DNA from 3 places in the Streptomyces ortus genome. Region 3 is predicted to be linked to each of the others. Evidence: riboswitches for the same ligand, from Rfam matches in the RefSeq annotation. Region 3 holds a riboswitch; each other region holds the start of a gene.
What was found. A riboswitch is a leader RNA that binds a small molecule or an ion and turns the genes downstream of it on or off. The one in region 3 is predicted to bind cobalamin.
Positions count from the first base shown of each region.

Region 1: another riboswitch for cobalamin. It lies ahead of K3769_RS07780 (cobalamin biosynthesis protein); the one in region 3 lies ahead of metE (5-methyltetrahydropteroyltriglutamate--homocysteine S-methyltransferase).
Region 2: another riboswitch for cobalamin. It lies ahead of K3769_RS37995 (CbtB domain-containing protein); the one in region 3 lies ahead of metE (5-methyltetrahydropteroyltriglutamate--homocysteine S-methyltransferase).

Region 1 covers NZ_JAIFZO010000002.1:1,021,507-1,025,709, reverse strand. Annotated here, with positions in the region: gene K3769_RS07785 (cobyric acid synthase) at 1-241, opposite strand, end outside; gene K3769_RS07780 (cobalamin biosynthesis protein) at 238-1,200, opposite strand; cobalamin riboswitch at 1,332-1,473, opposite strand; gene K3769_RS07775 (hypothetical protein) at 1,597-1,818, opposite strand; gene K3769_RS07770 (inorganic phosphate transporter) at 1,831-3,066, opposite strand; gene K3769_RS07765 (lysozyme) at 3,265-4,008, opposite strand; gene K3769_RS07760 (class II aldolase/adducin family protein) at 4,117-4,203, shown strand, end outside.
Region 2 covers NZ_JAIFZO010000002.1:7,983,809-7,988,011, reverse strand. Annotated here, with positions in the region: gene K3769_RS38010 (LacI family DNA-binding transcriptional regulator) at 1-303, opposite strand, end outside; gene K3769_RS38005 (histidine phosphatase family protein) at 633-1,220, shown strand; gene K3769_RS38000 (CbtA family protein) at 1,256-2,014, opposite strand; gene K3769_RS37995 (CbtB domain-containing protein) at 2,033-2,251, opposite strand; cobalamin riboswitch at 2,288-2,417, opposite strand; gene K3769_RS37990 (enoyl-CoA hydratase/isomerase family protein) at 2,505-3,653, opposite strand; gene K3769_RS37985 (ribosome maturation factor RimM) at 3,845-4,201, opposite strand.
Region 3 covers NZ_JAIFZO010000002.1:7,842,086-7,846,288, reverse strand. Annotated here, with positions in the region: gene helR (RNA polymerase recycling motor ATPase HelR) at 1-1,203, shown strand, start outside; gene K3769_RS37360 (maleylpyruvate isomerase N-terminal domain-containing protein) at 1,270-1,923, shown strand; gene K3769_RS37355 (SDR family NAD(P)-dependent oxidoreductase) at 2,004-2,783, shown strand; cobalamin riboswitch at 2,814-3,031, shown strand; gene metE (5-methyltetrahydropteroyltriglutamate--homocysteine S-methyltransferase) at 3,197-4,203, shown strand, end outside.

The DNA of each region.
Region 1 (4,203 bases), 6.8 Mb from region 3:
GCACGGAGGGCTCCACGCGGGCGGCCTGCGCCTGCATGGCCTGCGCGCGCCCGATCTCGGCGCCCTCGCGTGTGACGAACGAGTTCAAGGACATGTTCTGGGCCTTGAAGGGCGCCACCTTCACACCCCGGCGCACCAGCCACCGGCAGATCCCGGCGGTCACGACGCTCTTGCCCGCGTCGGAGGTCGTCCCGGCGACGAGCAGCCCGCCGCCCGTTCTCCCGCCCGTTCCCGCGTTCATGCCGTACGCCCCTTCGCCTTCGACAGCACTGACGTGGCGAGCAGCCGCCCGGCGGCACTCGCGCCCATCGCGAGCAGGCTCACGCGGCGCGAGAGCCGCACGGCCCGCTCGATGTCCCCGACCCGCACGGCCCGCCCCGGACCATTGAGCACGGGCCGGTGCTCCACCCGTCCCGCGTACGAGAGCGTCCCGCCGAGCCGTACCCCGAGCGCGCCCGCGAACGAGGCCTCCACGGGCCCGGCGTTGGGACTCGGATGCCTGGCGGCGTCGGCGCGCCAGGCGGTGGCGGCCCCGCGTGGATCACCCCCCGCGACGGCGGCGAGGGCGGCGGTCAGCCGGGCGCCGGGCCACCCCACCACGTCGTCGAGCCGTGCGGAGGCCCACCCGTACCGCCGGTGTCGGGCCGACTTGTGCCCCACCATGGCGTCCAGCGTGTTGACGGCCCGGAACCCCACCAGCCCGGGCACGCCCGCGACCGCGCCCCACACCAGGGCGCCCACCACGGCGTCGGAGGTGTTCTCGGCGACCGACTCGACCACCGCGCGGGCGATCCCGTCGGCGTCCAGCGCCTGCGGGTCGCGCCCGCACAGATGCGGCAGCCGCTCCCGGGCCACCTCGATGTCCCCGGCGGCCAGCGCCCCGCCGACGGCCCGCGCCTCACGGCCGAGCGAGGTCCCGCCGACGACGGCCCAGGTGGTGGCCGCGGTCAGAACGGCGGAGGCGACGGGGGAGGAGCGCAGGGAACGCTCGGCGGCCACGGCGAGGCAGACGGCGCCGCCCGCGCACACGGCGGTGTGCAGTGCGCCCCAGCCCCGGTGGTCGTGCCACAGGGCCCGCTCGACGGCTCCCGCGGCCCGCCCGAACGCGGCGACCGGATGCCCCCGGCGTGGATCGCCGAGCAGCAGGTCGGCGAGGAGGCCGGCGGCGGCGCCGGACGCGAAGACGCGATCGGCACGCATCGGTTCAGCCCGCCGTCGCGTGCGGCGGAACTGCCCTGCCGGGCACCCTCGTACCGGGCCCGGGCACACTGGTCCACAACAGACGGCCGCGCATGGCGATATGTCCTCACTCAGGGTGTCCACGCCCTGGTTCGACGAGACCGACGGCGAGAGTTCCTGGCTCCCGGGGGGATCGATTCCCCGGTGACAGTGGCGGGACCGCGCCGGATTCGCACCGGCTTCCTCTTCTGCCGACGTACATGGCCCCGGCAGTCCACCACGGTCCGAGAACAACCGTCAACTTGCCGTTGACCTGCGGCGGGAGAGTGTGCTGAGCCCCACACACGGACACGAGCAGGCCCCGCCGACCAGGTGGTCGACGGGGCGGTCCCGTTCGGAACGGACGTGCTGCGAGGGTCAGGCGACGATCAGATAGATCCCGTACGCCACGGCCGCCGCGCAGGCGGCGAAGCAGGCGTACGCGCCGGTGACCGCGAGGGGAGCGGAACCCCCCTCCGCGGCGGCCGACTCGCGCTTGGTGAGGCCGACGATGCCGAGGGTGAAGAGGCCCACGAGGGCGACGGTGGCGATGAGGCTGACTCCGAACACGGAGCCGAGGGCTGCCCAGTCGATCTTCATGAGGTTCGTTCCTTACACCGTGGCCGGACGGACGGGCTCGACGTCCGGGCCCGGGATGGTGGTCTTGAGGTCGTCGGCCGCGGCGACCGGACCGGCGGGAGGCGGGGTGACGGCGGCGATCGCGGTGGTCACGACGCCCGCGGGCTCGTGGTCGTCGTTGACGTTGTCGACGGTGACGGGCTGGCGGCGGGAGAGCGTCCAGATGACCGCGGAGCCCGCGATCAGCAGCGCGCCGGTGAGGACGATGCCCCAGGTGCCCTGCTTGGTCAGGAACTCGGCGCCCGCGCCGACCAGACCGGCGGCGGGGAGCGTGAGGCCCCAGGCGACGAACATGCGGGTCGCGGTCGACCAGCGGACGACACCGCCCTTGCGGCCCAGGCCCGAACCCATCACGGCGCCGGAGCAGGACTGGGTCGTCGAGAGGGAGAAGCCGAGGTGCGAGGAGGCCAGGATGACCGTCGCGGCGCTGGTCTGGGCGGCGAAGCCCTGCGGCGGCGCGAGGTCGGTGAGGCCCTTGCCCATGGTGCGGATGATGCGCCAGCCGCCCAGGTAGGTGCCGAGCGCGATGGCTATACCGGCCGAGACGATGACCCACAGGGGAGGGTTCGAGCCGGGCGCGAGCACCCCGCCGGTGACCAGGGCCAGGGTGATGATGCCCATGGTCTTCTGCGCGTCGTTCGTGCCGTGGGCCAGCGAGACCAGGCCCGCGGAGGTGATCTGACCCGCGCGGTAGCCCTTGGAGGTCGCCTTCTCACCGGCTCCGCGGCTGATCCGGTAGGTCAGCCGGGTGGCGAGCATCGCGGCGAGTCCGGCCACCACGGGTGCGGCGATCGCCGGCAGGAGGACCTTGGTGATCACGGTCGAGCCGTTCACCGAGGACCAGCCCGCCGACATCACCGCGGCGCCGATGAGGCCGCCGAAGAGCGCGTGGGACGAACTGGAGGGCAGACCCAGGAGCCAGGTCAGCAGATTCCACAGAATGGCGCCGACGAGCGCCGCGAAGATCACTTCTGTGCGGATGCCCTCTTCGTTGATGAGGCCGCCGGAGATCGTCTTGGCGACCTCCACGGAGAGGAAGGCACCGACGAGGTTCAGTACGGCGGACATGGCCACCGCCGTCTTGGGCTTCAGCGCGCCGGTCGAGATGGTGGTCGCCATCGCGTTGGCAGTGTCGTGGAAACCGTTCGTGAAATCGAACACGAGAGCGGTCACGATCACGATTCCGAGGAGGAGCGTGATGTGTTCCATTTACCCAGGCTTCTGTTGGACGACAGTGGCATGGGGAACGTAAGCAACCTGGATGAACGGAAGATGAACTGAGTCGGGCGGTGGGGTGACCCGATGGAGGTGTCGGCATTCCGCTTGTGTCGAAAGGGCGGCAAAGAGCGTGCGGCGGCGCCGAACGGTGTCGAACGGAAGCGGAATCCCTGGTTCCGCCACCCCGGCTCACCCCTTCGCGAGAGCCTTCAGCTGTGACAGCGAACCGTTGAAGAGATTCTGGTCACCCGGCAGGCTGCCCTTGTTGTCGTACTGCCAGAACGTCCAGTACTTCCAGCCCGAGGGCAGCGGCCCCGCGCTCGCGCTGTAGCGGGCCAGCCACAGCGGATGGTTCGCGGCGAAGGCGGCGCTGTTGCCCGTGCACGTCTTCCACCACGTGTAGGTCGTGTAGATCACGGGACGGCGGCCGGTCTGCCGCCGCACCTCGTCGCTGAAGGCCCTGATCCAGCCGACCATCCCGTTCTTGCTCAGCCCGTAGCACTTCTTCTTCTTGTCGTAGGGGTTGTACTCGATGTCCAACGCGGGCGGCAGCGTCCGGCCGTCCGCCCGCCAGGCGCCGCCGTTGCGTACGAAGTAGGCGGCCTGCTCGGTGCCCGACGACCTGTTCGGCAGCGCGAAGTGGTACGCGCCGCGGATGATGCTCGCGTCGTGCGCGCCGTCGTACTGCTGGGCGAAGTACGGGTTGCGGTACGTGGTCGACTCGGTGGCCTTCACGTAGACGAACGCGGCGCCCCCGCTCTTCGCGCTCGACCAGTTCACGTTCTTCTGGTGCGAGGACACGTCGTGCCCCTTGGGCTTGCCGGCGGCCGTGGCCGGCACGTCGGCGAATGCGGTGCCGCCGAGCGCCAGCGCCGCCACGGAGGCGGCGACGAGACGGACGCGCTGACGGGACGATGTGCGATCACTGACCATGTCTCCCCCGGATTAGTACCTGTATATGACCTTTCGGACGTGCGGGTTCCGTCCTTCAGTGCTCTCGCCCGAACGGAGCAGGGCCCGAGCGGCTGGCAGGATCACGGCATGGCTGAGCAGCGGCGGGACGCAGGGGACGGACGAGGCGCGGGGGAGCGGGGCGCGGGCCGGCCCGAGGAGGCGGAGGCGGAGACA
Region 2 (4,203 bases), 140 kb from region 3:
GGCCGCGCGTTCCATGCCCCGGATGATCTGGTCCGAGTAGAGCATCGCGGCGTCGTCGTCCTCGGCGCCGACCGTGTCGGGGTCGGAGTAGTCCGGGAAACACAGGCCGAGGACCCCGGTGGAACGGCTGGCGAGGCCACGGGCGTTGCCGCTCGGCACGTATCCCAGCTCGGTCGCCGCCGCCAGGACGCGTTCGCGGGTGGCGGCGCGTACGGAGTCGGGGCTGCGGTACACCCTGGACACCGTGGCGATGGACACTCCGGCGCGTTCGGCCACGTCGTACACCGTGGGAATCGCGTTCACGATGCGGCGCCGTTCATGGGTCGGGCCCCCGTCTCTGGTGATGCATGTATGTCGATGAAAGCGCATTCACCCTAGAGGCGGGCAGGTCGGTGAGGCAACCGGGGCCCGGCGCCGGACATGTGCGTGCCCGCACCGGCCCCGCCGAGCCGTGCGAACTCCGCCGCCACATCGCGGGCGCTGCCCGATGCCGGGTCCGGGTCCGGGTCCGGGATCCGAGGTGAGCTCCATACGTATGCGGATGCGGATGCGGATGCGGATGCGGATGCGGATGCGGCGGTAGCATCCGTCCGCATGGACATGGTCAGCAAGGTGACGCGGGAAGTCGGCCCATGACCCACCGCGTCACTTTCGTCTCACCCGCGACGAGTTCGTCGCTGCGTGCGGCGCGCTTCGACGACGGGGCCTCGATCGACGCCGGCGCGGCTGCCCGCGCCCGTGCCGTGGGCGCGTCGCTCCCACCGGTCACGCGCGCCGTGGTCTCTCCCTCGGTGCGCTGCCGGGAGACGGCCGCCGCCCTCGGCCTGGACGCGGTGGACACGGCGGAGTGGGCGGGACTGGACGTGGGGCGCTGGCGCGGCCGTACGCTCGCCGAGGTCGGTGCGGCCGAACCGGAAGCCGTGGCCCGCTGGCTCGCCGATCCGGCCTCCGCGCCGCACGGCGGTGAGTCCGTGGCGGACTTCCGCGACCGGGTGGCGCGCCTGCTGGAGTCCTCCTCCGCCACGGACGGCCGTACGCTCGCCGTCGTCGAACCAGAAGTCGTACGAGCCGTGGTGGCCCATGTGCTGGCAGCGCCGGCCGCGGCCTTCTGGCGGATCGACGTGCCGCCGCTGTCCGCCACCACGATCAGTGGACGCGGCGGCCGGTGGAACCTGCGGGTCGGGCAGCCACTGGACGCCGGCCCGGCCACGGACCTCTGACTGCGGCCGGTCAACAGCGGTCGGCGCGCGACCGGTCAGTGCGGGGCCGGTGTCGCCGTATCCCCCGCGACCGTGGCGCGTTTCGGGTGGAGCAGCCGTTCGGCCAGTGCACCGAAGACGAGCCCGAAGGCCGACCACAGCGTGATCTGCAGGGCGAGGGCGGAGAGCCTGAACCGCCACAGCAGGGCGGCCGGGAAGTCACGGGGCACCTCGTTGACCGCGGGCAGGAACGCGTACGCCAGTCCGATCAGGACGACGAAGCCGAGAACGGCGACGACGGTGGCGTACCAGGTGCCCAGTTTCGGTGCGAGCCGCTTGCCGACGATCACCGCGGCGACGGCGAGGAGTACGCCCAGCACCATCATGAGGAGATAGAGGGTGGTCCGCTTGCCGATGGTGTCGGGGTCACCGACCGCGGGCGGGTTGGCCGGGTACTTCAGGAACGGCACGACGTAGACGGCGACCAGCGCGGCCCCCGAGAGCAACAGCGCCGTGGCGCGGGGGCCGAAAGGGCCGACGCGGCCGAGGGCGAAGCAGTAGGCGAGGGCGGTGATGCCACCGAAGGCCACCCCGTAGACCAGTACGCCGGTGGCGAGGCCGGCGGTGGACTGCAGGCTGCGCGAGACGAGTTCGGCCTCGTGCTCGTGCGCGGCGGCGTGGGACTCCTCGAAGCCGATGGCGCTGTCGACGTTCGGTTCACCGAGGAAGTAGGCGACGACCAGGGCGAGCACGCCGGCGGCCAGGCCGGCGAGCATGCCCCGCACGAGAAGGTTTCTCACCGTTGCGGAGTTCATGGGTGCGCGGGCCCCTCGTCAGTGGCAGGGGAAGCCGAGCAGGTGACGTGCGTCGTGGACCCATTCGTGGACGTCCCCGCCGGAGACGACGGAGGTGGCGCCCTGTTCGGCGCCGACGAAGTACAGCAGGAGCAGCATCAGGACGCCGATGAAGACCGCCCAGGGAGCGATGTCCCTCAGCGGCAGCTTGGCGGGCACGACAGGGGTGGTGCTCGGCGGGGCGACATGCTGCGCCATCGCGGGGCCTCCTCCGGGAACTCGCGTCCCATCTCGGTGGTGCACAGGACGACGGCCCCGGGTCTGACTCACGGGGTGCTCCCCTGGGGGAGTCACGCCGTTCACAGTGGCGCGACCGTGCCGGATTTCCACCGGCTTCCGTGCTGCCGTCGTCGGTATCCGAGAGACGCTACCGCTCGACGGGTGCATGCCCAAGAGCGGCGGCCGACAAGAACCCGCTCACACCGAACACTTACCTCTCAGAGCCCCAACCTCATCTCAGGCCCCACCTCAGGCCCCGACTCGGGCCCAGCTCCGGATCTGTCTCGGGTCCTGCCTCGGGTCCTGCCTCGGGTCCTGTCTCCGGGCCCGTCTCCAGTTCCAGCTCCGGGCCGCGTTCGCCGAGCGGCTCGAAGAAGCGTTCCACGTCGCCGTCGGTGACTTCGGCGAGGGTGGCCGGCGACCAGCGGGGGGTGCGGTCCTTGTCGATGACCTGGGCTCGGATGCCCTCGACCAGGTCGGGCGTGGTCAGGGCGGCGCAGGAGACGCGGTACTCCTGCCGCAGCACGCGCTCCAGCGAACCGAGGCGCCGGGCGCGGCGTACGGCGGTCAGGGTGACCTTCAGCGCGGTGGGCGACTTGGCGAGCAGAAGCTCCGCGGTCTCCTTCGCCACCGGATCACCGTGGTCGAGCAGCCGCCGGACGATCTCCTCGACCGTGCCGGCGGCGAAGCAGGAGTCGGTCCACTCCCGCTGCCCGGCCAGCTCCCCCTCCGGTGCGGGCCGCGCGTGCCGGTCGAGCGCTCCCCGGACTGGCAGCTCGGCGAGGTCGTCGAGGAGACCGGGAAGCGACGCCGACGGTACGTGGTGGTCGGCGAGCCCGCACATCAGGGCGTCCCCGGCCCCGATCGCCTCACCCGTCAGCGCCAGGCGGGTGCCCAGTTCGCCCGGAGCGCGGGAGAGCAGGTAGGTGCCGCCGACGTCGGGCACGAAGCCGATGCCGGTCTCGGGCATGGCGATCCTCGACCGTTCGGTGACGACCCGGACGCCGCCGTGCGCGGAGATGCCGACGCCCCCGCCCATGACGATGCCGTCCATGACGGCGACGTAGGGCTTGGACCAGCGGGCGATACGGGCGTTGAGGCGGTACTCGTCGCGCCAGAACGCGGCGGAGGCGGTGCCGTCCCCGTCCCGGGCGTCGTCGTGGATGGCGCGGATGTCGCCGCCCGCGCACAGGCCGCGCTCCCCCGCTCCGGTGACGACGACCGTCTCCACGGCGCTGTCGTGCTCCCACGCGGTCAGCGCCTCGTCGACGCGCCGCACCATGGCGTGGGTGAGGGCGTTGATGGCCCTCGGGCGGTTGAGGGTGAGGTGGGCGGCCCGGCCGGCCGTGTGCAGCAGGACCGAGTCTTCGCTGCCGGTCATCCGCATACCTGCGTCAGGCCGCGGGCCTCGATGTCACGCATGAGTTCGTCGGTTCCTTCCGGGATACGAGGGGCGCATAGGTCGCAAGCGATCTTCTCAAGTCCGCGTGCGCCCGGGCGGCCCGGGGCAGCGCGACGGCCCCGGGACTCCTGGAGGAGTCCCGGGGCCGTGACGTGCGTGACGGGTGCGGCTCAGACGTGCGGGCCGCCCGTGCCGTAGTACGTGCCGAGTTCGTCGCGGTAGCCCTGGTCGCCCAGGTGCTTGTCGCGGTCGAACTCCGGCGCGTCCTTGATCTGCTGCTTGGTGCGGTCGACCACGATCTTCTGCTCGTCCTGGTCGATGCTGACGACCGTGCTGGCGGGCAGCAGGACCTCCTTGCCGAAGATCCACACACCGGTGTCCACCACCAGGTAGGCGTCACCGACCTCGTCGGAGTGCTTGTCGACCTTGCCGATATTGCCGTCCGTGGCCTCGACCTTGTAACCCGTAAGGTCCACACCCGCCAGACGACCCGCGGTCGACTTGTAACCCCATACATTTTCAGTCACGC
Region 3 (4,203 bases):
ATGACGGTCTCCACACCCTGGTCCGACGTGCGGCTGAGCGCCGACGACTGGGCCGAGGCGTTCGGGACGCCGGGCCCCGGTGTGCCGCACAACGAGGCACGTGACCAGATCTGGGAGGCCCTGCTCGCGATCCTGCTGGACAGGCTCGACGACGACGTGCCTCCCGAGCTGTTCCGCCGGGCGCTGCTGCACGACGAGGAGCTGACCGGGACCCTCGACCGCGCCTGGCCCCTGCTCGAAGCGGCCGACGTCGTCGGAGACCTGTGGTCGGTGCCCGCCTATCTGCGGATGTGCGCTCCCTGGCTCGGCCCCGACGACGTACGCAGGCTGCAGCGCGCGGACCCGCAGGCGTGGACGGTGTCCGACCTGCCGATCCTGGACGCGGCGCGGCAGCGGCTCGGCGACCCGGAGTCGGCGCGGCGCAGGCGCCGGCACGAGGCCACCCTCGCCGCCCAGCGCGAGCGCATGACGCAGGTCGTCGACAACCTGATCGAGGCCGCGGCCGACTCGGGCGCCGACGGCGACGACGGCGAGGGCCTGGTGAGGATGTTGCGCGGCGAGGACGCCAGGGTCAGCATGGTCGACGAGTCCGAACTGTCCGTCGCCGAACCGGATCTGCTGGCCGGCCCGTTCGCGCACGTCGTCGTGGACGAGGCGCAGGAGCTGACCGACGCGCAGTGGCAGATGCTCCTGCTGCGTTGCCCGTCCCGGAGTTTCACCATCGTCGGGGATCGCGCGCAGGCCAGGCACGGGTTCACCGAGTCGTGGCGGGAGCGGCTGGAGCGGATCGGGCTCGACCGGATCGAGGTGGCCTCGCTGAGCATCAACTACCGGACCCCGCAGGAGGTCATGGCGGAGGCCGAGCCGGTCATCCGGGCCGCGCTGCCGGACGCCAACGTGCCGACCTCCATCCGCAGCAACGGTGTTCCCGTCGTCCATGGATCCGTCGCGGACCGGGATTCGGTCCTGGACACCTGGCTCGCCGCGCACCGGGACGGGATCGCCTGCGTCATCGGCGATCCGACGTTCCGGGCGACGCCCCGCGTCCGGTCGCTGACCCCGGAGTTGTCCAAGGGGCTCGAATTCGACCTGGTCGTCCTCGTCGACCCGCAGACGTACGGGACCGGGATCGCGGGAGCGGTCGACCGCTATGTCGCGATGACCCGGGCGACGCAGCGACTGGTCGTCCTCACCGGCGACTGAGCCCGGCCGGCCCTCCCCTCCGTATGCGCGCTTGTCCGCGGTCGTGTTCGGGCATACCGTGCCGCGGTGAAGCTCTTCTCGCTCGCCTGGAACGCATTGCGCACGGCGGTCGCCGAAGTCCCGGACGAGGACTTCGAGCAGCCGTCGGGCTGTACGGGGTGGCTCGTGCGGGATCTGGTGTGCCACCTGGTCATCGACGCCCAGGACATCCTGATCACCCTAGCCACCCCCGCCGACACCGAGCCGACCGTGGACGCGGTCACGTACTGGCAGCTCGACGGGGCCCCGGCCGGCGAGGATCCGCTGGACGCGCTGATCCCCCGGCTGGCCGCCGCGTACGGGGAGCCGGGGCTGCTGAAGTTCCACTTCGACGACGTCGGTTCCGCCGCGGGCCGCGCAGCCGGACTCGCCGATCCCGCGGCCCGTGTCGGCACCCGTGACGAGGTGCTGACCGTCGGCGCGTACCTGTCCGTGTACGTGCTCGAAGCGACCCTGCACCACCTCGACCTGATCGCCCGGCTGACCTCGACCGGCGGGCCGCCCGCCGAGACCCTGGCGGCGGCTCGCGCGGCGCTGGAGAGGATCGCCGGGACGCCGTTCCCGGCCTCGTTCTCCGACCGGGCCGCGCTGCTGATCGGCACCGGCCGGCGGACGCCGACCGACGCGGAGAGGACCGCCCTGGGCACCTTCGCCGAACGGCTCCCGCTCGTACTGGGCTGAGATCCTGTGTCATCTCCCCGGCCGGGTGGATCCGCGGCCCCGCCGGTCCGCCCCTGGTGGGGCCCTTCTAGGGTGCCGTCATGGACTCGCAGCACTACCTCGCAGAACTGTTCTCCCTGGACGGCCGGGTCGCCCTGGTGACCGGTGGCAGCTCCGGCATCGGGCGGGGGGTGGCCGAGGCGCTGGCCCGCGCCGGGGCGAGCGTCGTCGTCGTGGCGCGCGGGCAAGCGGAACTGACCGCCACGGTCGAGGAGTTGGAGGCGCTCGGCTGCAGGGCCGCCTGGGTGGGCGCGGATCTCGGTACGCGTGAAGGCGTGCGCGAGGCCGCCGAGCGGGCCGTCGAGGCCTTCGGTGAGCCCGACATCCTCGTCAACTGCGCCGGGGTCAACCTCCGGCCGCCGATGAGCGAGCTCAGCGACGAGGTCTGGGACACCACCATGGCCCTGAACCTGGACGCGCCCTTCCTGCTGGGCCGGCGTTTCGGCCCGGCCATGGCGGAGCGGGGCTTCGGCCGGATCATCCACGTCACCTCGCAACAGGCTCACCGCGCCTTCGTCCAGAGCGGTGCCTACGGCGTCTCCAAGGGGGCGCTGGAGTCGCTGGCCCGCTCGCAGGCGGAGGCCTGGTCGCCGTACGGGGTCACCGTCAACACCCTGGTGCCGGGCTTCGTGATGACCCCGCTGAACCGGCGTCTGTCGTCCGACCCGGAGAAGGTGGCGGCCCTGGCGGCGCGCACGATGGTCGGTCGCAACGGCCTCGCGGAGGACTTCGCGGGCGCGGCGGTCTTCCTGGCGAGCGCCGCCTCCGCGTACGTCACCGGGCAGTCGGTCTTCGTCGACGGCGGCTTCTCCGTGCACTGAAATGTTTTCCACGACCGGTCCGTGACCCGTAGGGTGGCCGGTGCAGCTGGTTCGCCCCGTCCGCCAGGCGGGTGCGTCGCAAGAGGGAACCCGGTGGGAATCCGGGACTGCCCCGCAGCGGTGAGTGGGAACGACCGCCGTCACACGCACTGGGCCCGGCCGGGTCTGGGAAGCGACGGCCAGTAGGTGTCCTCCGCAGGGAGGATGTGCCCGCGAGTCCGAAGACCTGCCAACTGCCCGTGCGCGAACCATTCGCGCGCGGAGATCCCGGTGACCTCGTGGGCGGGTCGGCGTACTTGTTCCGGCGGACGGCCGCGCGCTGCGCGCGGCTCGGATTCCGTCCGGTTCGTCACCCCTTCGCGTTCACGTCCCGTCCCGGGATCCCAGGGAGATATCTCGCGAAGGAGATTTCCGTGACAGCGCAGTCCGCAGCCGCGGCGGCCCGGGCCACCGTGTACGGCTACCCCCGCCAGGGACAGCACCGGGAACTGAAAAAGGCCGTCGAGGGCTACTGGAAGGGCCGGGTCGACGCCGACACCCTCCGGATGACCGCCGCCGGCCTGCGCCGGACGAACTGGCGGCAGCTGGCCGAGGCCGGCGTGCACGAGGTTCCCACCGGTGACTTCTCGTACTACGACCACGTCCTGGACACCAGCGTCATGGTCGGCGCGATCCCCGAACGCCACCGCGCCGCCGTCGAGGCCGACGCGCTCGACGGCTACTTCGCCATGGCGCGCGGCACCCAGGACGTGGCGCCGCTGGAGATGACCAAGTGGTTCGACACGAACTACCACTATCTGGTGCCCGAGTTGGGCCCGGACACCGTCTTCACGGCCGACTCCGCCAAGCAGGTCTCGGAGCTGACGGAAGCCCTCGCGCTCGGGCTCACCGCACGTCCGGTCCTCGTCGGACCCGTCACCTACCTCCTGCTCGCCAAGCCCGCGCCTGGCGTGGCCGCCGGCTTCGACCCGCTGACGCTCATCGACCGGCTGCTGCCCGTGTACGCCGAGATCGTCGCCGACCTTCGCGCCGCGGGGGCCGAGTGGGTGCAGCTCGACGAACCGGCTCTGGTTCAGGACCGCACGCCCGCCGAACTGAACACCGCCACCCGCGCCTACCGGGATCTCGGCGCCCTGACCGACCGGCCGAAGCTGCTGGTCGCCTCGTACTTCGACCGGCTCGGCGACGCCCTGCCGGTCCTCGCCAAGGCCCCGGTGGAGGGCCTGGCGCTGGACTTCACCGGGGCCGCCGCCGCCGACCTGGACGCGCTGGCCGCCGTGGGCGGGCTGCCCGGCAAACGGCTGATCGCCGGAGTGGTCGACGGCCGCAACATCTGGGTCAACGACCTGGAGACCTCCCTCGCCACGCTCGGCACCCTGCTCGGACTGGCCGGCCGGGTCGACGTGGCAGCCTCCTGCTC